3 regions of the Streptomyces sp. PL-29 genome follow, and region 1 is predicted to be linked to each of the others. Evidence: riboswitches for the same ligand, from Rfam matches in the RefSeq annotation. Region 1 holds a riboswitch; each other region holds the start of a gene.
The links. Region 1 has a riboswitch for cyclic di-AMP ahead of R4Z63_RS24700 (M23 family metallopeptidase). Riboswitches for the same ligand answer to the same signal wherever they lie in the genome.

Region 1 (7,458 bases):
GGCTCGCCGCCCACCGCGGCCTCCACCGCCTCGGCCACGAGGGCCGGGTAGTAGCCGCTGCGCTCGATCGCCGTGCGCAGCCCCTGGGTCGTCGTACCGGATTTCGCCATGGGGTCAATGGTAAGGCCCCCCGGGTGCCTTCCTGCCGCGCCGTACCCGCCCGGTGGCCGTACCCACTCAGTAGCTGGGGAGGGTCCGCGGCCCGAGATCACTCCGGACGGGCGGGTGGGCGACCTGGACGGTGGCGCTGAGGACGGAGACCCCCTCGACGGCGGCGACGACGGGCTCCAGGCTGACACCGATCACCTCGGGATGGTCGTCGACGAGCCGGGACAGCCGCAGGAGCACTTCCTCCAGGGCGGGGGTGTCGACCGGATCGCTGCCCCGCCAGCCCAGGAGGAGGGGTGCCGCCCGGATGGACCGGATCAGTCCGGCGGCGTCCCGGTCGGTGGCCGGGACCAGCCGGTGGGCGGTGTCGCCGAGCAGCTCGGAGGCCACCCCGGCGAGCCCGAAGGACAGGACGGCGCCCGCGGCCGGGTCGATCACGGACCGGACGACGGTGTCCACGCCCCGCGGCACCATGGCCTGGACCACGGGCCGGAGCTCGGCCGGCTTGCCCAGGGCGTCGGTGAGCTCCTCGTACGAACGCCTCAGCTCGGCCTCGCCCGTCAGGTCGAGCCGTACGCCGCCCAGGTCCGCGCGGTGGCGCAGGTGCGGGGCGGTGGTCTTGAGGGCGACCGGGTAGCCCAGGACGGCGGCCGCCCGGACGGCCGCGTCGGGACTGGGTGCGGGAAGGGTGGGCAGGACCTGGATGCCGTAGCGGGCGAGCAGCTCGCGGGCGTCCCCGTCGCTCAGGGTCAGTACGGCCCCGCCGTCGACGTCCGCGAGCAGGGCGGCGAGCTGGGTCGCGGCGCCGGCCTCGTCGATGTCCTCGTACTCGGGGACCTGGCCGGCGTCGGCGAGGGCCCGCCGCCACTGGCCGTAGCGCACGGCCTCCGCGACGGCCTTCACGGCGCGCTCGGCGGCGGGATAGCTGGGGATCCGCTCCGGGTCGGCGGTGGCGGGAGCGGTCGCCGCCAGGGCGGCCGGGGTCCAGGGGCTGTCCCCGGCGGAGCGGTCCGGCGACCCGGCGGCGGGTCCGCGGGGCGCGGACAGGGCCCGCACCAGCTCGGCCAGTTCCACGTGCACGACCGCCACGGGCTTGCCGGGAGCCCCGGCGACCGCCTCACGGAGCGCGTCGGCCAGGTCGTCGGCGAGGGCGTGCTCGCTGACCCACGGAATGGCGGTGACGACGACTGCGTCGCAGTCGTCGGAGGCGAGGGCGGCGGCCAGCGCGGTGCGGAAGTCCTCGGGGGAGGCGGCGGTCGTCAGGTCCAGGGGCGGCAGCGGCTTCAGGCCCTGGTTCAGGCAGGCGTCGTAGGTCAGGACCCCGAGCGACTCGGAGTTGCCGAGGATCGCGATCCGGGGGCCGGCGGGCAGCGGTTGCGAGGCCAGCAGCAGGCCCACGTCCACCAGCTCGGTGACCGTGTCGACCCGGATCACGCCGGCCTGCCGCAGCAGGGCGGAGACGGTGTCCTCCGACAGCCGGGTGCCGGGGACGACGTGCCCGGCGGGGGTGTGCCGGCCGCCCTTGGCGACGACCACCGGCTTGACGGCCGCCGTCCGGCGGGCGAGGCGGGTGAACTTCCTCGGGTTGCCGAGGGTTTCGAGGTACAGCAGGGCGACGTCGGTCGCTTCGTCCTCGTACCAGTACTGGAGGATGTCGTTGCCGGAGACGTCGGCCCGGTTCCCGGCGGAGACGAAGGAGGACAGGCCTTCGCCGCGCCGGAGCAGCGCCGAGAGCAGGGCGATCCCGATCGCCCCGGACTGCGTGAACAGACCGGTCCGGCCGCGCACCGGCATCGGTGCGGGGGTGAGCGAGGCGTTGAGCTCCACCTCCGGGGCGGTGTTGATCACCCCGTAGGCGTTGGGTCCGATGAGCCGCATCCCGTACGAGCGCACCTGCCGCAGCAACTCGCGCTGGCGGGCCAGTCCGGCCGGGCCGCTGTCCCCGTATCCGGCGGAGAGGACGACGAGCCCCTGCACGCCGTGTTCGCCGCAGGCCGCGACCGCGTCGGGGACCCGGTCGGCCGGGACCGCGATCACCGCGAGGTCGACGGGGGCGCCGATGGCCCCGACGGAGCGGTAGGCCCGCACCCCGTCGAGGAGGTCGCGCGTGACGGCCTCGTTGACGGCGTAGAGGTGTCCGTGGAAGCCGCTGTCGCGCAGGTTGCGCAGCGCGGCCGCGCCCACGCCCGCGCCGGACCGGCTGACTCCGACGACGGCCACCGAGCCGGGGGCCAGCAGACGCTGCACGGAGCGGGCCTCGGCGCGCTGTTCCCGGGCGCGCTGCACGGCGAGCGACTCGGCGGTGGGTTCGAGGTCGAGGGTGAGGTGGACGGAGCCGTCCTCGAAGCTGCGCCGCTGCTCGTAGCCGACGTCCGTGAACACCTTGATCATCTTGGTGTTGGCGGGCAGCACCTCGGCGGCGAACCTGCGGATGCCGCGCTCGCGGGCCACCGCGCCGATGTGTTCGAGGAGTGCGGAAGCGACCCCGCGGCCCTGGTGGGCGTCCTGCACAAGGAAGGCCACCTCCGCCTCGTCGGCGGGAGCGGAGGCGGGTCGGCCGTCGGCGCCGATGCGGTCGTAGCGGACGGTGGCGATGAACTCCTCGCCGACGGTCGCGGCGAGGCCCACCCGGTCCACGTAGTCGTGGTGGGTGAAGCGGTGCACGTCGCGGGCGGAGAGGCGGGGGTAGGGCGCGAAGAAGCGGTAGTACTTCGACTCCTCCGAGACCAGCTCGTAGAAGCTGACGAGCCGGCCGGCGTCCTCGGTGGTGATGGGCCTGATCCGGGCGGTGCCGCCGTCGCGGAGGACGACGTCGGCTTCCCAGTGGGCCGGGTAGGACAGGTCCGACTCTATGGTCATGCGCCTACCTTACGGCCGGACCGGGCCGGACAGCGCTCGCGCGGCGCAGGAGACAAGAAGTGACAAAACGGTGCAAGCTGGGGAGCGTCGGCGAGCGGCGGAATTCAGGCCGAAGGTCGGTCGGAGCATGCGGGATGCCGTGAGAGACTGGTCTAGACAACCGTAAGAACCTGAAGGGCATCACCATGGCAGAGCGCCGCGTCAACGTCGGTTGGGCCGAGGGCCTGCACGCTCGTCCCGCCTCGATCTTCGTCCGTGCGACGACCGCTTCCGGCGTCCCGGTGACCATCGCGAAGTCCGGCGGCGACCCCGTCAACGCCGCCTCCATGCTGGCGGTACTGGGCCTGGGCGCCCAGGGCGGCGAGGAGATCGTCCTCGCCTCCGAGGCCGAGGGCGCGGAAGCCGCACTGGACCGCCTCGCGAAGCTGGTCGCCGAGGGCCTCGAAGAGCTCCCCGAGACCGTCTGAGACCCTTCGGGTTCATCCCGCACCCCGCGTACGGCAAAGCCGCGGCCCCACGGGGTCGCGGCTTCGGCGTGGTGCGGCGCCCGGGCCGACGAGACCGGCCCCGGGGAAATTCCGCCCGACGAAAAGCGGCCGACCCGACCGCATCGCGCGGCATTCCGCCCGCTCCACATAATTCGGCCGGGCATATTGAATCGCGCACCGAATTCGCGTGATTCCGTCCTTTGTATACGGCTCTTGTTAATGCCGTAGGCTCGACATGTTTACGGCAGGTTGCGAAGTCCTCACCGCCGGGCGCTGCCGCAGCCGGTGCGCGGCGGCCGCCCGGTCGGCGTGGACCGCGGCCAGCGTCCGCGCCCGCTCGGCGTCCCCGCGGGCCACCGCGTCCACGATCGCGCCGTGCTCCGCCCAGGACTCCGCAGGCCGGGCGGGCGCCTCCACCACGAACATCCACGCCACCTTGTGCCGCATCTGCGTGAGAAGCGCGATCAATCCGGGGCTTCCGGAGGCCTGCGCCAGCGTCTCGTGGAACCAGCCACCCAGCGCCCGCAGGTCCTCGCCCTGGCCCCGCCTGGTTCGCTCCTGGCCGAGCCTGACCAGCCCCCGCAGCACCTTGAGGTGCGCGTCCGTGCGGCGCCGGGCGGCCCTGGCCGCGGCCAGCGGCTCCAGCAGCATCCGCAGCTCCAGCAGATCCGCCGCCTCCTGGGCGGTCGGTTCGGCCACGCAGGCCCCCGCGTGCCGCCGCGTGGTCACGAAGCCCTCGGACTCCAACGTCCGGAGGGCTTCGCGGACCGGGACGCGCGAGACCCCGTACCGGCGGGCCAGCACCTCCTCGGTCAGCCGACCGCCCGGTTCGAACACCCCGGAGACGATGTCGTCGCGAATTGCCGTGCATACCGCGTGCGCAGGAATACGCAAGACCGAACCTCCGTCTAATTCCGACCGCCAACCCCCGTGCGCGCAGCCGCGCACACAACGACTCTATTGCAGCACAGCAAAATTTCGAGAGCGGGCAGGAATCCGAAACATTGCGCCGAAGCACAAAAACACGAAGACCCCGGCTCGGGAGGCGGGGTCTTCGTGGAGCTGTGCTTCGTGCGCCGGGGCCGACGGGCGGCGCGGAGGGTCAGAGGCTGACGCCGTGCGAGCGCAGGTACGCGATCGGGTCGATGTCCGAGCCGTACTGCGAGCCGGTGCGGGCCTCGAAGTGCAGGTGCGGGCCGCTGGAGTTGCCGGTGGAGCCCGACAGGCCGATCTGCTGGCCCGGGGTGACCTGCTGGCCGACGGTGACGTTCAGCGAGGACATGTGGCCGTACTGCGTGTAGGTGCCGTCGTTGTGCTTGATCACGACGTTGTTGCCGTACGCGCCGCCCCAGCCTGCCTCGACGACCGTACCGAAGCCCACCGCGTGGACCGAGGTGCCGGACGCGGCGTGGAAGTCGATGCCGGTGTGGCTGCCGGAGGACCACATGCCGCCGCCCGCCCGGTACTGGGTGCTGACGTAGGAGTCGTCCAGCGGCGAGACGAAGGTGTTGAGGCGCTTGCGCTCCTCCTCGCGCGCGGCGCGCTCGGCGGCCTCGCGCTCGGCCTTCGCCTTGGCCTCGGCGAGGCGCTTGGCCTCGGCGGCCTGCTGCTTGGCGGCGGCCTCGGCCTGCTCCTGGGCGGCGGCGTGCTCGGCGGCGCGCTGCTGGGAGACGGCCTGGTCGGTGATGTCGCCCGCAAGGTCCTCGGCGACGAGGACGGCACCGAGCCCGTTCTCCGGTGCGGAGCTGCTGTGGTTGTCCGCGGCGAAGGCCGGGGCGGCGAGGGAGCCGACCACACCCGTGGTGGCGATCGCGGCGATACCGGCGTAGCCGGCGGTCTTCTTGCTCAGGCGGCTGGAACCACGGTGCTTGCCGGTACCAGCGGGACGACTGCCAAACGCCATGAAGGGTTTGATCCTTTCCTTCCTTCTCGCCTACCGGGTTAGCTGACGGGTTCGGAGCAGGAAGGTCTCCTACGGACTTCCTCTTGCGAGGGGGTCCGATTCACCCCAGGGACTGATGTGGGTCCCCGGCTCCCCAGGCTCGCGCCTGACGGGGACTCGGCGATCGCTGTCCGGTGCCGCGGGTGCGGCGGGCACAACTGACGGACAGCACGCCTGACGCTAGGCGGATCATCAGTCAATCGCCAAACAGACGCGCCTTTTTGTTGCGTACGCCACACCGCATACAAGCAACCTCACCACTAAACGGACAAAAGGGGTTCCGGCGGTTTCCGCCGGAACCCCTTGCCCGATGCGTCAGTTGCCCGTCATTCCGGGCGCCCGCGGCCTCAGTTGGTGACGACCGAGACCTCACCGATCCCGAGGGCCCGCACGGGCTCCTCGATCAGCGCGGCGTCACCCACCAGGATCGTGACCAGCCGGTCCGCCGGGAAGGCCTGCACGACGGCCGTGGTGGCCTCCACCGTGCCGGTTGCGGCCAACTGCGCGTACAGCTGCCCCTGGTAGTCGTCCGGGAGCTCCTGCTCGACCTGGTCGGCCAGGGTGCCGGCGACCGAGGCGGCCGTCTCGAACTTCAGCGGGGCCACGCCCACCAGGTTCTGCACGGCCACATCGCGTTCGGCGTCGGTCAGGCCGCCCTCCGCGAGGGTGCGCAGCACCTTCCAGAGGTCCTCCAGCGCCGGTCCGGTGTTGGGGGTGTCGACCGAGCCGCTGATGGCGAGCATGGAGGCCCCCTTGCCGTCGGCGGTGGAGCGCAGCACCTGGCCGAAGGCCCGCACGCCGTAGGTGTACCCCTTCTCCTCGCGCAGCACCTTGTCCAGACGGGAGGTGAGGGTGCCGCCGAGGCAGTACGTGCCCAGCACCTGGGCCGCCCAGACCCGGTCGTGGCGGTCCGGCCCGATGCGGCCGATCAGCAGCTGCGTCTGGACCGCGCCGGGCCGGTCGACGATGACCACGCGGCCGGTGTCGTCGGCGGTCACCGGCGGCACGGGGCGCGCCTCGGCGGTGTCCCCGGTCCAGGCGCCCAGGGTGTCGGCCAGCACGGCGTCGAGGTCGATGCCGGTCAGGTCGCCGACGACCACCGCGGTGGCGGTGGCGGGGCGTACATGGGCCTCGTAGAAGGCGCGCACGGCGGCGGAGTCGATCCGGGCGACCGTCTCCTCGGTGCCCTGGCGCGGCCGGGACATCCGCAGGGACGCCGGGAAGAGCTCCTTGGAGAGCTGCTTGGCGGCGCGGCGCTGCGGGTTGGCCAGCTCGTGCGGGATCTCGTCGAGCCTGTTGCGCACGAGCCGGTCGACCTCGGCGTCGGCGAACGCGGGGGCGCGCAGCGCCTCGGCGAGCAGACCCAGCGCCTTGGCCAGCCGGGAGGCCGGAACCTCCAGGGAGACCCGCAGGCCGGGGTGGTCGGCATGCGCGTCGAGCGTGGCCCCGCAGCGCTCCAGCTCGGCTGCGAACTCCTCGGCGGTGTGCTTGTCGGTGCCCTCCGACAGGGCCCGCGCCATGATCGTCGCCACGCCGTCCAGGCCCTCGGGCTCCGCGTCGAGGGGCGCGGCGAGGTTGATCTCGACCGCGACGACCTGCTGGCCCGGGCGGTGGCAGCGCAGCAGGGTCAGCCCGTTGGGCAGCGTCCCGCGCTCAGGGGCCGGGAAGGCCCACGGCTGCGGCTCGCCGGCCTGCGGGCGCGGGTGGAAGGTCATCGTGACGGCTGCGGTGTCGCTCACTGCTCCGCCCCCTCGTTCTCGTCGCTGTCGGCGTTCTCTTCGCCCTCGGCCCCGTCCACCGCGAGCGGCTCGTAGACGAGGACCGCGCGGTTGTCCGGGCGCAGCCGGGCCGCGGCCACGGCCTGCACCTCCTCGGCGGTGATGTCGAGGACCCGCTGGACGGCGGTGAGGGCCAGCTGCGGGTCTCCGAACAGCACCGCGTACCGGCACAGTTCGTCGGCGCGGCCGGCCACCGTGCTCAGCCGGTCCAGCCACTCGCGCTCCAGCTGCGCCTGGGCGCGCTCCATCTCCTCGGCGGTCGGGCCCTCCGCGGCGAACCGCG
Region 2 (7,458 bases), 650 kb from region 1:
CGAAGAAGACGGACCCGACCGAGACCAGCCCGATCCGCGTCCTGCGACGGCCTCTGCGTCTTCGTTCCTCGTCCGGCGTCTCGGTCAGGACCCGCACGACGACCAGCGCCGAGCCGTCGACCGGTTCGGCCCCGGCCGCGCGTTCGGGCAGGTTCGCGGTGACCGCGTCGGCAAAGAGCGCCGCGGCGGCCTCGCTCACGTCGGCCAGCGCGTGCACGGCGGGCGCCGCCCCTGCGCGTGCGGTGAGTTCGACGGCGAGCGTGCGCCCTTCGGCGCGGATACGTGCGACGGCCGGGAGCGGGATCCGCACCTCCTCGTCGGGGCGACGCAGGACGAGTGCCCCGTCCTCGTAACGGAGCGTGGCTCCGAGGGAGTTGCGGAGAACAGGTATGGGTGAGGTGGTTGGCATGTGCTTCATCGTAGGGTCGCGCGCTCAGAGGAGCGCGGCAGGGCGGCGATTGCCGGGTTTCGGGATGAGCGTGCAGGTCCTCGCCGACCCCTTCGGCCGGCTGCCGTGGGCCTCGCCGGCCCTGCCCGGCGCCGTCCACGATGTCCGCGCGGCCCGCGAACACGGCATCGTCGACGCCCTTGCCGAGGTCGGCGTCACCTGCCGGGCGGACCAGGTCTATCGGGGTGCCGGTGGAACGGTCCGCACCCCCTACTGGGACCGCTGGGAAACCCCTTCCACCGGTCAGAAGGCTGTCAACCGCGCGCGAAGATCCGCGCACTCGTCGAGCAGGCCATGGCCACCCTCAAGGCTGGCGACTCCTCCGCAAGATCCGATGCTCGACCACCCGCATCACCGCACTCGTCCAGGCCGTCGCCGTCCCGCACCTGGCACGTGGCGCGTCATCGGGGAACAGGTTGATAACCCACCGGAACGGCTCACGCACCGGGATCGGGATGATCGCCGAGGGCCGGCCCGCCCACCGCCGTATGCACGATGCGCGTGCGTACGACGACGACGCGGGGCAACCCGCTATGCCGGCTCCGTTTCCGGCTCACCGCTCGCCGGCAAGGTTCAGGTCTCCGGAACGGGCGTCGCTCGAAGGAAGATCCACCGGCTTGGGGCGACGCCATGAGTGAGCGATCGGACGAGAGATCGGACGCCACCAGGGATCCACGGGCAGCGGTCCGGCAGGCTCGAAAGGCTCGCCGGGACGCGGGAGCGCCACCAACTGGCCGCCCTCTTCGGCGGCGTCGACCGTCCACTCCCCCGGCTCCGCCCAGGCATGGAGAGCGAGGTTGAACGTGCCCCAGTGGATCGGCAGCATCGTGCCGTGGGGGGTGCCGCCCTGGAGGTCGAGGTGGGCCCGCATGCCTTCCTCGGGCGTCATGTGGATGTCGGGCCAGTACTCCGAGTAGGCCCCGATCTGGATCATCGTGGCGTCGAAGGGGCCGTGTGCGGAACCGATCTCCGCGAAGCCGGGGAAGTATCCGGTGTCGCCGCTGTGGTAGATCCGGTGCTCGTCGCCCGCGACCACCCAGGAGGCCCACAGGGTGTGCTGCTGGTTGCGCAGACCGCGGCCGCAGAAGTGCCGGGCGGGGGTCGCCGTGAGCGACAGCCCGCCGATCCTGGTGGTCTCGTTCCAGTCGAGCTCGCGCAGCCTGTCGGGCGACACGCCCCAGCGCTCCAGGTGGGCACCGACGCCGAGCGGCACCGCGAAGAGCGTGTCCGTACCGGCCAGCGCCTTGATCGTCGGCAGATCGAGGTGGTCGTAGTGGTCGTGCGAGATGACCACGACGTCGACCTCGCCGAGCGCGGCCAGCGGGAGCGGCACCGGGTGAAGCCGCTTGGGACCGGCGAAGGGGAAGGGTGAGCAGCGCTCGCCCCACACCGGGTCGAAGAGCACCCGGTGCCCGTCGATCTCCGCGAGCACACTGGAGTGACCCATCCAGGTCAGTCGCAAACCGGTCGCGGACGGTTTCGCCAGGTCCGCGAGGGTGGTGGGGTGCACGGGGACGACCCCGGCGGGGCTGCGCCCGAGCCGCTGCTCACGGTGGAAGTAGATCTTCGCGAACTCCGTCATCGACCCGGAGGGCCTGTTCCGGGCCCCGACCGGGTTCTGGAAGACGCCGTCGGCGAAGTTCGGTGAGCGGCGGATCCGCTCCAGCCTGGCGCCGGACGGGTCCGCGCCGAAGGCTTCGGGCCGCAGGGCGCGCAGCCGAGGACGGAGGGGACGGGAGCCGGTCAAAGCGCCTCCAGGGAGGGTGCGGTCGGTGCGGTCGTATCGCTACGCCCATCCCAACGCACACCGGCCCCGAAGGATTCCGCCCGCCCCTCCCGACCCTTCCTGCGTCGTCCCGTCCTCCCGCCTCGCCCGCGTCCGCAGCGGCTACAGCGGCAGCAGGTCCGGGCGCTTCGCCTCGACGTGGTCACCGGAGGACTCGCCGCGCAGTCGACGGCCGATCCAGGGCACCAGGTACTCGCGGGCCCACTGGATGTTGTCGCGGGTCACGTCCACCGAGCCGCGCGGGCGCAGCTGCGGCCACGGCTGGTCGGGGTCGGCCGGCACCTCCAGGCCGAGCACCTGTGCGGCGCGCAGTGCGACACGGGTGTGGCCCTCGGGTGAGAGGTGCAGCCGGTCCGCGTCCCAGGCGCGCCGGTCCTGTACCGACTTCAGCGACCAGAGGTCGAGCACCGGGCAGTCGTAGCGGTCGGCGATCGCGCGCACGTGGGCGCTGTACGTCGCGACCTTGCCGCGGATGTGCTTGAGGACGGGCACACCGCGGGTGTCGAAGCCGGTGGTGATCATGACGTGGCCGACGGCTCCGGTGAGGTCGGCCACGGCCGCCTCGAAGCGTTCCGCCACGTCGTCCGGGTCGCTGCCGGGTCGGATGATGTCGTTGCCGCCCGCGCAGAAGGTGACCAGGTCCGGCGCGAGGGCCTTGGCCCTCGGCACCTGGTCGGCCACGATCTGGTCGAGGAGCTTCCCGCGCACCGCGAGATTCGCATACCGGAAGTCGTGCTCTTCGCGCTGATCGGCCAGGAGTACGGCGAGCCGGTCCGCCCAGCCGAGGAAGGAGTCCCCGGGCCCCGGGTCCCCCACGCCCTCTGTGAAGCTGTCCCCGATCGCCGCGTACGAGCCGATGGTCCTGAGTTTCGTCGTCGTCGCTGCCACGAGAACCCATCCTTCACTCCCGTAACCAACCTACGCCAACGTAATGAGGGGTTGACGGGCCGTGATCTGTACCACGCGGGGGATAAGGAATAAGTACGCGTGGGGCCGGGACCCCCCTCGGGTCCCGGCCCCACGCGTGTCCGGGCTCCGCCGGAGGATGCCGTCAGAGGCTGGCGCCCTTCGAGCGGAGGTAGGCGATCGGGTCCATGTCCGATCCGTAGGAGGGGCTGGTACGGATCTCGAAGTGCAGGTGGGGGCCGGTCGAGTTGCCGGTGGAGCCGGAGAGGCCGATGGCCTGGCCGGCGGTGACGCTCTGCCCGGAAGAGACCGAGAGCTGGGACAGGTGGGCGTACTGGGAGTACTTGCCGTCCGCGTGCCGGATGACGACCTCGTTGCCGTACGCGCCGCTCCAGCCGGCGGACACCACGGTGCCCGCGCCGACCGCCTTGACCGTGGTGCCCATGGGGGCGATGAAGTCGACACCGGTGTGGTAGCCGGAGGACCACATGGCGCCCGCGACCTTGTACTGGGTGGAGACGCCACCGCCGACCGGGGCCACGAAGCCGGAGGCGGCCGGCTGCACGGCGGGCGCCTCGACGGGGGCGGCGGGGGCCTCGGGGGCGGATTCCTGCCGGGCCTGCGGGACGGCAGCCTGCGCGGCCGGCTTCGACCCGGTCGTGGGGGCCGTCTTCACGGTGGCCCCGGGGGCACTGCGCGGGGCGGGTACGGCGCCGGCCCGGGAGGCCTCGCCGCGGCCGCCGAGGGTCAGCTTCAGGCCGGGGTGGATCAGCGACGGGTCGCTGCCGACCGCCTCGCGGTTCTGCTCGTACAGCCGCTCCCAGCCGCCGGGCAGGTGGTGCTCGGCGGCGATCATGGAGAGGCAGTCGCCCGGGACGACGGTGTAGACGGTCGGGGTGGCGGCCTGGACGGCGGTCGGCGCGGCGACCCGGACGGCGGCGGGGGCCTGCGGTGCCACGGCGGGGACCACCGTCGGGGCGCCGGCCGCGTGGGCGCCGGCCGCACCGATCAGCGGCAGGGCGAGGGCCGCGCCACCGGTGCCTGCGACCGCGAATCCGCGGGCCATGGGAAGGGACTTGGGACGGCGGTGCTTACCCTTTGCAGGCATGGCGCATTCCTCTCCGGCGCCTGCGAGGTGAGCTGTCGGGTTCGGACTGGAGATGCCCGGCGGTTCATGTGCGGGACATGAACCGCTTAACCCCGAGCCGCACCGGAGAAAAGATCTCCGGCACGGCGGCCTACCTGGTTCCCCCGCTCCTGCCGCGCGAAATCGTTCGGTTGCGGTTTCCGGGCGGCGGCAGGATTCGGCGATCCACCCGGATCGATCGCGAAGGTAATCCCTTGTGGGCACACCGAACAAGCCGTGAATTCCCTGACGGATTCACAGGCATGAGGGACTGCCGGAATTCCGGTCACCCTCCGTCCATTCCGCTCCCCCAACAGCCGCGCCCATCGGGCCATTCGGCCCGGACGATCAGGCACTCACGGTCACCGTATGATCTGCCTCACGGGGCGGTGCCCGATCTCGCCTCCGGATACGGCAAGTTGGCGCCAAATAGCTTAATTCGGACAGTCGCCCCAGCAGAAGACGGAGGAGTTCCCGTGACCCAGCAGATACAGGAGCCGGAGCTGACCGGAGTGCGCAATTTCCGCGATGTAGGCGGATTGCCGACTTCTGATGGACGAAGGGTTAAGGCGGGACGACTGTTTCGAAGCGGACATCTCGCGCATGCCACCGAAACCGATGCAGCGTTCCTCGCCTCGCTCGGCCTCCACACCATCTTCGACTTCCGCAACGGCGCCGACCACGCCCTGGAGGGGCCGGACGTCGAGCTGCCCGGCGTACGGAACGTCAACATCCCGCTCTCGGACCCGGCGGACGGCCGGGAGTTCTGGCGGCTGGTCCGCGATGGCGACCTCGACCAGCTCCGCTCGGTCCTGGGCGGCGGCAGGGCGGCGGCGCGGATGGCGAACTCCTACCGCGGGATCATCCGGACCCGTACCGCCGAGCACAGCCGGGTCGTGCACGCCATCGCCGAGGACAGCGTCCCCGCCCTCCTGCACTGCGCCGCCGGCAAGGACCGGGCCGGCCTCTCCGTCGCCGTCACCCTGCTCGCGCTCGGCGTCGAGCGCGAGGCGATCGTGGCGGACTACCTGGAGTCCAACGCCCCGCACCGCCGCTACCGGGTGCGCCGCAGCGCGGAGTCGGCCGAGGCCCGCTCGCCCGAGGTGATGGAACTGCTCGCGCCGCTCTTCGACGCCCGCGCTGAGTACCTGATGGCCGCGTTCGACACGATCGACGAGATCTGGGGCGGGGTGGACCGCTACCTGGCGGAGGGCCTCGGGCTGACGCCCGAGACCCTCGACAGGCTGCGGGACCGGCTCCTGGTCTGACCCGCCGGCCGGAGCCGGCCCCGGGGGGAGCGGCGTGGCCCGCACCGGAGGGAGGCGGGCCGTCAGCGCGCCGCGACGGCCTGCTTCACCAGCGTCCTGCCGAAGTCCCACATCAGGCCCGACCCGCCGTGCGCCTCGTCCATGAGCTCGCGGAAGGCGCCGACGAAGCGGTCGACGTCCCGCTCGTCCAGGACCAGTGGCGGAATCAGCTTGATCACCTCCAGATGGTCCCCGGAGACCTGGGTGAGGATGCGGTGCTTCTGCAGCAGCGGTACCACGACCATCTGTGCGAAGAGGCCCTTGCGGGCCGCCTGGAGCATCGCCCAGCGGCTGCGCAGCCCCAGCGAGGAGGGCCGCCCGAACTCGATGCCGATCATCAGGCCGCGGCCCCGCACCTCGTGCAGCAGCTCGTACTCGCCCACCAGGGACGCGAGCCGCCCGCGCAGCAGGTCGCCGGTCGTGCGGGCGCGGGCCACGAGCTGCTCGTCCTCCATCACGGACAGCACCGCCAGCCCGGCCGCCATGGCCTGCGCGTTGGAGCCGAAGCTGGCGGAGTGCACGAGCACCCGGTCCATGGACGAGTAGACCTTCTTGAAGATCCAGTCCTTGCCCAGGGTCGCGCCGACCGGCACGTAGCCGCCCGACAGCGCCTTGGCCACGCAGACCAGGTCGGGCTCCACACCGGGCTCGTGCTGGTACGCGTAGAAATCCCCGGTACGCCCCAGTCCGGTCTGCACCTCGTCCGCGATCAGGAGCGCTCCCCGCCGGTGCAGCAGCTCCTGCGCGGCGAGCAGGAATCCGGGCGGGGCGGCATGGACGCCCTTGCCCTGGATCGGCTCCACGACGAAGGCGGCGACGTCACCCCGCTTCAGCTCCCGCTCCAGGGCGGCCAGGTCGCCCAGCGCGACCCTGGTGTCGGGCAGCAGCGGTGCGAAGCCGTCCCGGAATCCACCCTCACCGTTCACCGAGAGCGAGCCGGTGGTCAGCCCGTGGAAGGCATGGTCGCAGTAAAGGACCCTGGGACGCCCGGTGGCGTACCGGGCGAACTTCAGGGCCGTCTCCACGGCCTCGGTGCCGCTGTTGCCGAAGAAGACCCGGTCCAGGTGGGGGCTGTACGAGAGGAGCTTCTCAGCCAGCAGCCCGGGCAGCGGCTGGCAGTCGAAGCGGGTGAGGTCGGCGAGCTGGGCGTCCAGCACGTCGTGCAGCGCCCGCCGGACGACGGGGTGGTGGCGGCCCAGGCCCATCACTCCGAAGCCGGCCAGCATGTCGAGGTAGTCGTGGCCTTCCGCGTCCCAGAAGTGGGCGCCCTCGGCCCGCTCGTAGACCTTGTCGAAGCCGATGGTGCGGAGCATTCGGGGCAGTTGGTGGTTGAGGTGGCGGGCGTGCAGCTCGTACCGTTCCGCCCCGCGCGCAGCCAGCAGGGCGCCGAGGTCGAATCCCCCGCCCCGGCCCCCTTCCGCCGGACTCATGCCGACCTGTCCCGGTTGCCTCCGACCGTCTCCCGGGCGGCCCGCAGGGATTCCTTGAGGGAGCCCATGGTGGCGAGGACGGCGGTGGGCTCGTAACCGCAGTGCGCCATGCAGTTCGCGCAGCGCGGGTCCTTTCCGCGTCCGTACTTGTTCCAGTCGGTCTCCTCGACGAGCTCCCGATAGGTCGGCACGTAACCGTCGCTCATCAGGTAGCAGGGGCGCTGCCAGCCGAAGAGGGAGTAATTCGGAATGGCCCAGGCCGTGCAGGGGAAATCGGCCTTTCCTTCCAGGAAGTCCAGGAAGAGCGGCGAGTGGTTGAGCCGCCAGCGCCGCCGGTTGCCGCCTGCGAAGGCCTTCCTGAAGAGTTCTCGGGTCTGGTCGACGCCCAGGAAGTGTTCCTGGTCCGGCGCCTTTTCGTAGGCGTAGGCGGGCGAGATCATCATTTCGTCCACCTG
Region 3 (7,458 bases), 2.6 Mb from region 1:
GCGGGAGTCGGTCACCGACGGGATCCCGGTGGGCCAGCCGGGCCTGGCGCTCGCGGCCAAACTCGCGGGCAGGGCCCGTACCGGCGGCGTGGCGGTGGAGCTGCCCCGCGGCGAGGGCATCGGCTACGAACTGCTGCAACTGGCCGCGCGCGCCGAGGCGGAGGGCGTCGACCCCGAGACCGCGCTGCGGGCGGCGGCCCGCGTCTACCGGGACGCGATCCGAGCTGCCGAGGGCCTCGGAGCCCCCGCGCGGTAGCCGCCGGGCCCCTCAGTTCTCCTTCGGGGCGCGGGCCGACGGGTCGTGCCAGTGCGGTGCCGGGCGGTCGAGGAACCATTCGCCGAAGCCCAGCGGGCGGCCCCGGGGCCCGCTGCCGGTGGCCGCGGCCGGTACGCCGTCGTGGAAGACGCGGGCGGGGCGGGCACCGAGCTCCGCCAGGACCCGCGCGGTCTGGTCGACGAACCGCGGCGGCCCGCTGAGGTAGACGTCCTGGTCGGGCCACAGGCCCCGGTTGCTCAGCGCCGTCGCGAGCCGGCCGGTGGCCTCGTTGCGGTGCCGGCCGGGCGCGGGCGTGATGTAGGTGACGTCGAGCCAGCCGCACGAGCTGCCGTACCGGTCGATGAGCGGCCGGTCGTAGAGGTGTGCGCCGTCCCGGGCCACCACGAAGAGCCGCACGTCCTGATGGGGAGGCCGGTCCGCGAGCTCCTCCAGCATGGCCCGGATCGGCGCCCAGCCGGTGCCGGCGGCGATCAGGCTGACCGGGCGGTCCGTGCGGCGGAAGGTCAGCCGGCCGCCGGCGGCGCCGAGTTTCAGGACGTCGCCGGGCCGTGTCTCGCGGACCAGGGCGGTGCTGAGCCGCCCGCGGTCGATCCGGCTGACGTGCAGGTCCACGGTGCCGTCCGGGCGGGGGGCGTTGCCGATGGAGTAGGTGCGCCAGGTCCGGGGCACCCGCTCGCTGCTCACGCTCGTGTACTGGCCGGGCAGGTAGGGGAAGGGAGCGTGCGGCCTGAGGGTCAGCACGCCGATGTCCTGACCGTACTGGAGGTGGCGCACGACCTCGGCGTCCCACCACGGCGGGTCCTCGCTCGCGTCGGCCCCGGCGAGCATGGCGTCGGCGATCAGTTGGTAGGCCTCGGTCCAGGCCTTCTCCGCCTGCGGGGTCCAGGCGTCGCCGGAGGTCTCGGCGAGTGCGGCGAGCAGGCTGGAGCCCACGACCGCGTAGTGCTCGGGGCGGACCAGGAACTTGCGGTGGTCGCGTCCCAGGTCGTGCAGGTAGGGGCCGAGGGCCTCGTCGTCCAGACGGGAGACGACGTGGGTGAGTGCGGCGAAGAGCCGGTCCCGCTGGCGTTCCATGTCGTCGGAGGAGAGCGGGAAGAGCTCGCGGACTCCGGGGTTGTGCCAGAAGAGGTGTGAGTAGAAGAACTTGACCGCGTGCTCGGCCCGTCTCTCCACCACCGCGAAACTGCTTTTCAAGATCCTCACATCCACACAACCGAAAGTAGGAGTGCCGGACCGGGCGAGGTCAAGTGTGGTCCGATCTGCGGACAGCCGCGACGAAGGAGTCATATGGGATGGCGGGTCGCGGCTCGCGCCGGACCGCCGCTGCGCGGCGGCTACTGTCGAGGACATGCACGATCAGTCGTCCCCTCCCTCCGTCGGCGCGGCGCCCGAACTCTTCACGTGGGAGTTCGCGACCGACCCCTATCCGGCCTACGCGTGGCTGCGCGAGAACGCGCCGGTGCACCGCACCAAGCTCCCCAGCGGGGTCGAGGCCTGGCTGGTCACCCGGTACGCCGACGCCCGGCAGGCCCTCGCCGACCAGCGGCTCAGCAAGAATCCGGCGCACCACGCCGAGCCCGCGCACGCCAAGGGCAAGACCGGGATCCCGGGGGAGCGCAAGGCGGAGCTGATGACGCATCTGCTGAACATCGACCCACCGGACCACACCCGGCTGCGGCGCCTGGTGTCCAAGGCGTTCACCCCGCGCAGGGTCGCCGAGTTCACCCCGCGGGTCCAGGCGCTCACCGACCAGCTGATCGACCGGTTCGCGGGGCGGGGAGAGGCGGATCTCATCCACGAGTTCGCCTTCCCCCTCCCCATCTACGCCATCTGCGAGATGCTCGGGGTACCGCGCGAGGACCAGGACGACTTCCGCGACTGGGCCGGGATGATGATCCGCCACGGGGGCGGGCCGCGCGGCGGTGTGGCCCGGTCGGTGAAGCAGATGCGGACCTATCTCGGCGAGCTCATCCATCGCAAAAGGGACGATCTGGGTGATGACCTGATCTCCGACCTGATCCGGGCGAGCGATCACGGCGACCACCTCACGGAGGGCGAGGCCACGGCGATGGCCTTCATCCTGCTCTTCGCCGGCTTCGAGACGACCGTGAACCTCATCGGCAACGGCATCCACTCCCTCTTCATGAACCCCGTCCAGCGCGAGCGCCTGCAGGCATCCCTGGCCGCCGGCGAGCGCGGGCTGCTGGCCACGGGGGTCGAGGAACTCCTGCGCTATGACGGCCCCGTGGAGCTGGCGACGTGGCGGTTCGCCACGCAGCCGCTCACCCTGGGCGGCGAGCGGATCGAGACCGGCGATCCGGTCCTGGTCGTCCTGGCGGCGGCTGACCGGGACCCCGGGCGATTCGTCGATCCGGACACCCTCGACCTCTCCCGGACCGACAACCAGCACCTCGGCTACGGCCACGGCATCCACTACTGCCTGGGTGCGCCACTTGCCCGCCTGGAGGGGCAGACCGCCCTCGCCACCCTGCTGACGCGCCTGCCCGATCTGGAACTTGCAGTTCCACCCCAAGACCTGCGCTGGCGCGGGGGGTTGATCATGCGAGGGCTGCGTACCCTTCCCGTTCGCTTCACGACTCAAAACACTTGCGCGACATCTGATTAAAAGTCAGATTCGGCTTGAACTTGTGACAATCGTTCGGAGGCCGCTAGGTTCTGCCGTTACCCCGCTGTTATGCGAAAGGTGATCCCTCATGCTCTCCGGGAACGGCCGTCACAGACGCCCCCGCCAGGTCCCCGCGCTGGTCGTCACGGCCGGTGTCACCGGCTCCGCGCTCGCCATGCCGCTGCTGGCCGCCACGAGCGCGACCGCCGCAGACACCGCCACATGGGACAAGGTGGCCGAGTGCGAGAGCGGCGGCACGTGGAGCGCCAACTTCGGCAGTGGCGCGTACGGCGGGCTCCAGTTCACCCAGCAGCAGTGGCAGGATGCCGGCGGCCTGGACTTCGCCGAGCGGGCCGACCTCGCGAGCCGCTCCCAGCAGATAGCCGTGGCCGAGCGCGTACTGGCCGCCCAGGGTCCGCAGGCCTGGCCGCTGTGCGCCGCCTCGGCCGGACTGGACCAGCAGGGTCCGGCGGCCGTCGTCGATCCCGGTCTGCCCGGTAGCACCGGCGCGGTGGGTCCCGCGCCGTCGCGCCCCGACGACACCGTTCCCTCCACCACGGGCGGCAAGCCCGCCACGGACTTCGGGCTCTCGACCGCGGAGACCCCCAGCCCCTCGGGTTCCCCCTTCCTGATACCCGACGCGCCGTCCGTCGGACTGCCCGTCATGCCCGCGCCCGACGTCCCGACGACGCCTCCGGCCGACCCGGGCACCCCGGGCACCCCGGACGTCCCGGCCGACCCGACGGCCCCGCCGGCGACTCCCGGCGACCCGACGGCCCCGACCCTTCCCGCGGACCCGACGGCACCCACGACCCCGCCGGTCTCCCCGGGGCCGTCCCCGGCCGACCCGGCGAACCCCGCGACCCCGGCGACCCCGGCCGCCCCGGGTGCCACTCCCGCCGAGGGCAACGGCAAGCACCGCGGTGCGCCGTCTCCCGAGGAGGGTGTGCCGTCTGATGCCGCGTCGGCCCCCGTCTATACGGTGCAGGAGGGCGACAGCCTGGCGGCCATCGCGGATGCCAAGGGAGTGAAGGGCGGCTGGAGCGGTCTTTATGCGGCCAACGAGCAGGTCATCGGCAATGATGCCAACCTGATCAAGCCTGGGCAGAACCTGGATCTAACCGCCCAATAAGGACAGTTGGTTCGCCCGGTAAGGCCTGATTGTCTGTTTTCTGCAAGTGAGACATGTGTCTCTTCCGGTCAACTGGCGTGTCCCGCCCCGGGGGTTCCGCAAACCCCGTCCTCACCTGCGCAAACGCCCCTGCGGGGAGCGCAAGTAGGGGCCGTTTCTCCCCGATGCTCCTGGTTGAGCATCGGGGAGGGACATGTCTACCTTCTGATTCGCCCGCCACCGCGGGCTCCTTCGACCGCATCGCCGAATCCTGCCGGCGGACGGGGGGAACAGTCGTCGCGTCAAGCGCCGAAGGCAGGAGCGGGGGAACCAAGGTAGGTGCCGCGAGCGGCCGTTGAGAGACGGCCGGCGAGCGGCTTGGGGTTAAGCGGGGCGCAAGGTCGCACCGCCGGGCACTCACAGGCTCGAACCCGACAGCTCACCTCGCAGGCGTCGGTGAGGAGAAACCTCATGCTGCTTTCCGGCAAGGGCAAGCACCGTCGCGGCTCCAAGGCCGCTCGCATCGTCACGCTCGCCGGTGTCGCCGGTGTGGCCGTCGCCGCCCCGCTGATGACCGCGGGGGCCGCCAGCGCCGCCACCGCGTCCGAGTGGGACAAGGTCGCGCAGTGCGAGTCCGGTGGCAACTGGTCCATCAACACCGGCAACGGCTACTACGGCGGGCTGCAGTTCTCGTCCTCCACCTGGGCCGCTTTCGGGGGCAAGTCGTACGCCCCGCAGGCCAACAAGGCCTCCAAGGCGCAGCAGATAGCCGTCGCCGAGAAGGTCCTCAAGAAGCAGGGCAAGGGCGCCTGGCCGCACTGTGGCAAGGGCCTGTCGAACTCCTCCTACACCGGTGGCGGCTCCACCGAGGCCCCGGCCTCCACCAAGCCGAAGGCCCAGCCGAAGAAGACCGAGACGAAGAAGACCGAGACCAAGGCCGCGCCGAAGAAGGACACCAAGCGCGCCGAGGTCCCGACCACCCGCTCCGAGCGCGCCGCGGCTCCGGTCGCGCCGAAGACCGGCAACGGCTCCTACGAGGTCAAGCCGGGCGACACGCTGGGCACCATCGCCGAGGCCAACGGCGTCAAGGGCGGCTGGCAGCAGCTCTTCGAGCTGAACAAGGACATCGTCTCGGACGCCGACCTGATCTTCCCGGGCCAGAAGCTGAAGCTCAGCTGAACGTCGCGGCAAGAGCCGCACACGCGTACGCAACGCACAGAATTCCCACCGCCCGGCGCCCCTTCCCCCCACGCGCCGGGCGGCGGTGTGTGCGGTCCCGTCGGCTGATGATCAAGGGTTGTATGTCCCGGAAGGCGGGTATTCGGTCCCTTTTTCGTCCCAGGGGTCGGGCGGTCGGCCGGTCGAACCCCGGAAGCCGGTTAGGCTCTAGGCGGCAAGGCCATCCCACGGCCTGACACGCCACCGCACACCCAGCGTCACATCCCAGAAGGAGATGCTCGTGCCGTCCATCGACGTCGTCGTAGCCCGGGAAATCCTGGACTCCCGAGGCAACCCCACGGTCGAGGTCGAGGTGGGCCTCGACGACGGCAGCACCGGCCGTGCTGCCGTTCCGTCCGGCGCCTCCACCGGTGCATTCGAGGCCATCGAGCTCCGTGACGGTGACCCCAACCGTTACATGGGCAAGGGTGTCGAGAAGGCCGTCCTCGCCGTCATCGAGCAGATCGGCCCGGAGCTCGTCGGCTACGACGCCACCGAGCAGCGCCTGATCGACCAGGCGATGTTCGACCTGGACGCCACCGACAACAAGGGCTCGCTCGGCGCCAACGCCATCCTCGGCGTCTCGCTCGCCGTCGCGCACGCCGCGTCCGAGGCCTCGGACCTCCCGCTGTTCCGCTACCTCGGCGGTCCGAACGCGCACCTGCTGCCCGTTCCGATGATGAACATCCTCAACGGTGGGTCGCACGCCGACTCCAACGTCGACATCCAGGAGTTCATGATCGCGCCGATCGGTGCGGAGTCCTTCTCCGAGGCGCTGCGCTGGGGTGCCGAGGTCTATCACACCCTCAAGAAGGTCCTGCACACCAAGGGCCTCTCCACCGGTCTGGGCGACGAGGGCGGCTTCGCCCCGAACCTGGAGTCCAACCGCGCCGCGCTCGACCTCATCATCGAGGCCATCAAGCAGGCCGGCTACACCCCGGGCAAGGACATCGCGCTCGCCCTCGACGTCGCCGCGTCCGAGTTCTACAAGGACGGCAAGTACGAGTTCGAGGGCCAGTCCCGCTCGGCTGCCGAGATGACCGACTACTACGCCGAGCTCGTCGAGGCGTACCCGCTGGTCTCCATCGAGGACCCGCTGTTCGAGGACGACTGGGCCGGATGGAAGACCATCACCGACCGCCTGGGCGCCAAGGTCCAGATCGTCGGCGACGACCTCTTCGTCACCAACCCGGAGCGCCTGGCCCGCGGCATCGAGGAGGGCTCCGCGAACGCCCTGCTCGTGAAGGTGAACCAGATCGGTTCGCTGACCGAGACCCTCGACGCCGTCGAGATGGCCCAGCGCAACGGCTTCAAGTGCATGATGTCGCACCGTTCCGGCGAGACCGAGGACGTCACCATCGCCGACCTCGCCGTCGCCGTGAACTGCGGTCAGATCAAGACCGGCGCCCCGGCCCGCTCGGACCGCGTCGCCAAGTACAACCAGCTGCTGCGCATCGAGGAGATCCTCGACGACGCCGCGGTGTACGCGGGCCGCAGCGCCTTCCCGCGCTTCAAGGGCTAATCACGCTCTGCCTCCGTACGTCCCCGCACTCGGTCCCGTACCGTGTGCGGGGACGTATTGCGTAGTGCGTACAAAGGGGAGGCGGACCCATGGCCGGGAACCGGGATCGGTTCTCCACCTTCTCCACGGCGACGCGGCTGAGGCAGCTCGGCGAGCGGACCGCGGCCCACGTCTACCGCTCGCAGTCGCGCCGGCAGGTGCGCCGCAGCCGTCTCACGGGCAGGGCCGCCCTCCTGGTGCTCGTGCTCTGTACCCTGGTCGTCGCCCTCGCGTATCCGATGCGCCAGTACGTCTCCCAGCGTTCGGAGATCGCGGAGCAGCAGCGGGCCGCCGCGGCCGCGCGGGACCGCCTGGAGCGGCTCCGCGATGAGAAGGCCCGCTGGCAGGACGACGCCTACGCGGAGCAGCAGGCGCGCAGGCACCTGCACTTCCTGCGTCCGGGGGAGGTCGGCTACATCATGGCCGACCCCGGGGCCCGGCCCCCGGAGCAGCACCGGACCGGCCAGGCCGGCTCCGACCGCCCCTGGTACTCGAACGTCTGGGACGGCGTCGACAAGGCCGACCGCCCGGGCGACTAGTGAGTACCGCAGCACCCATCCGACGAGAACGAAGAGACTCCCTCCAGGCATGCAGACGCCCCCGCCCCAGACCGACCGGACCGAGCCGACCGACGCGGACATCGAGGCGTTCGAGCAGCAGCTCGG

Region 2: it holds a riboswitch for cyclic di-AMP, as region 1 does, so the genes downstream of both, R4Z63_RS27560 (M23 family metallopeptidase) here and R4Z63_RS24700 (M23 family metallopeptidase) in region 1, are expected to answer to the same signal.
Region 3: it holds a riboswitch for cyclic di-AMP, as region 1 does, so the genes downstream of both, R4Z63_RS12465 (transglycosylase family protein) here and R4Z63_RS24700 (M23 family metallopeptidase) in region 1, are expected to answer to the same signal.

What each region holds. Positions count from the first base shown of each region.
Region 1 covers NZ_CP136996.1:5,364,617-5,372,074, reverse strand. Annotated here, with positions in the region: gene R4Z63_RS24720 (DUF5998 family protein) at 1-110, opposite strand, end outside; gene R4Z63_RS24715 (bifunctional acetate--CoA ligase family protein/GNAT family N-acetyltransferase) at 178-2,967, opposite strand; gene R4Z63_RS24710 (HPr family phosphocarrier protein) at 3,153-3,434, shown strand; gene R4Z63_RS24705 (GntR family transcriptional regulator) at 3,672-4,349, opposite strand; gene R4Z63_RS24700 (M23 family metallopeptidase) at 4,558-5,358, opposite strand; cyclic di-AMP (ydaO/yuaA leader) riboswitch at 5,371-5,530, opposite strand; gene R4Z63_RS24695 (M16 family metallopeptidase) at 5,745-7,112, opposite strand; gene R4Z63_RS24690 (M16 family metallopeptidase) at 7,133-7,458, opposite strand, start outside.
Region 2 covers NZ_CP136996.1:6,013,029-6,020,486, reverse strand. Annotated here, with positions in the region: gene R4Z63_RS27580 (hypothetical protein) at 1-409, opposite strand, end outside; partial or broken gene R4Z63_RS27575 (transposase family protein) at 471-849, shown strand; gene R4Z63_RS27570 (MBL fold metallo-hydrolase) at 1,002-2,195, opposite strand; gene R4Z63_RS27565 (SGNH/GDSL hydrolase family protein) at 2,337-3,122, opposite strand; gene R4Z63_RS27560 (M23 family metallopeptidase) at 3,286-4,248, opposite strand; cyclic di-AMP (ydaO/yuaA leader) riboswitch at 4,251-4,427, opposite strand; gene R4Z63_RS27555 (tyrosine-protein phosphatase) at 4,743-5,534, shown strand; gene R4Z63_RS27550 (aspartate aminotransferase family protein) at 5,597-7,003, opposite strand; gene hpnH (adenosyl-hopene transferase HpnH) at 7,000-7,458, opposite strand, start outside.
Region 3 covers NZ_CP136996.1:2,740,628-2,748,085, reverse strand. Annotated here, with positions in the region: gene R4Z63_RS12485 (nucleoside triphosphate pyrophosphohydrolase) at 1-256, shown strand, start outside; gene R4Z63_RS12480 (globin domain-containing protein) at 269-1,453, opposite strand; gene R4Z63_RS12475 (cytochrome P450 family protein) at 1,626-2,903, shown strand; gene R4Z63_RS12470 (LysM peptidoglycan-binding domain-containing protein) at 2,992-4,035, shown strand; cyclic di-AMP (ydaO/yuaA leader) riboswitch at 4,312-4,482, shown strand; gene R4Z63_RS12465 (transglycosylase family protein) at 4,486-5,193, shown strand; gene eno (phosphopyruvate hydratase) at 5,468-6,754, shown strand; gene R4Z63_RS12455 (FtsB family cell division protein) at 6,844-7,332, shown strand; gene R4Z63_RS12450 (DUF501 domain-containing protein) at 7,382-7,458, shown strand, end outside.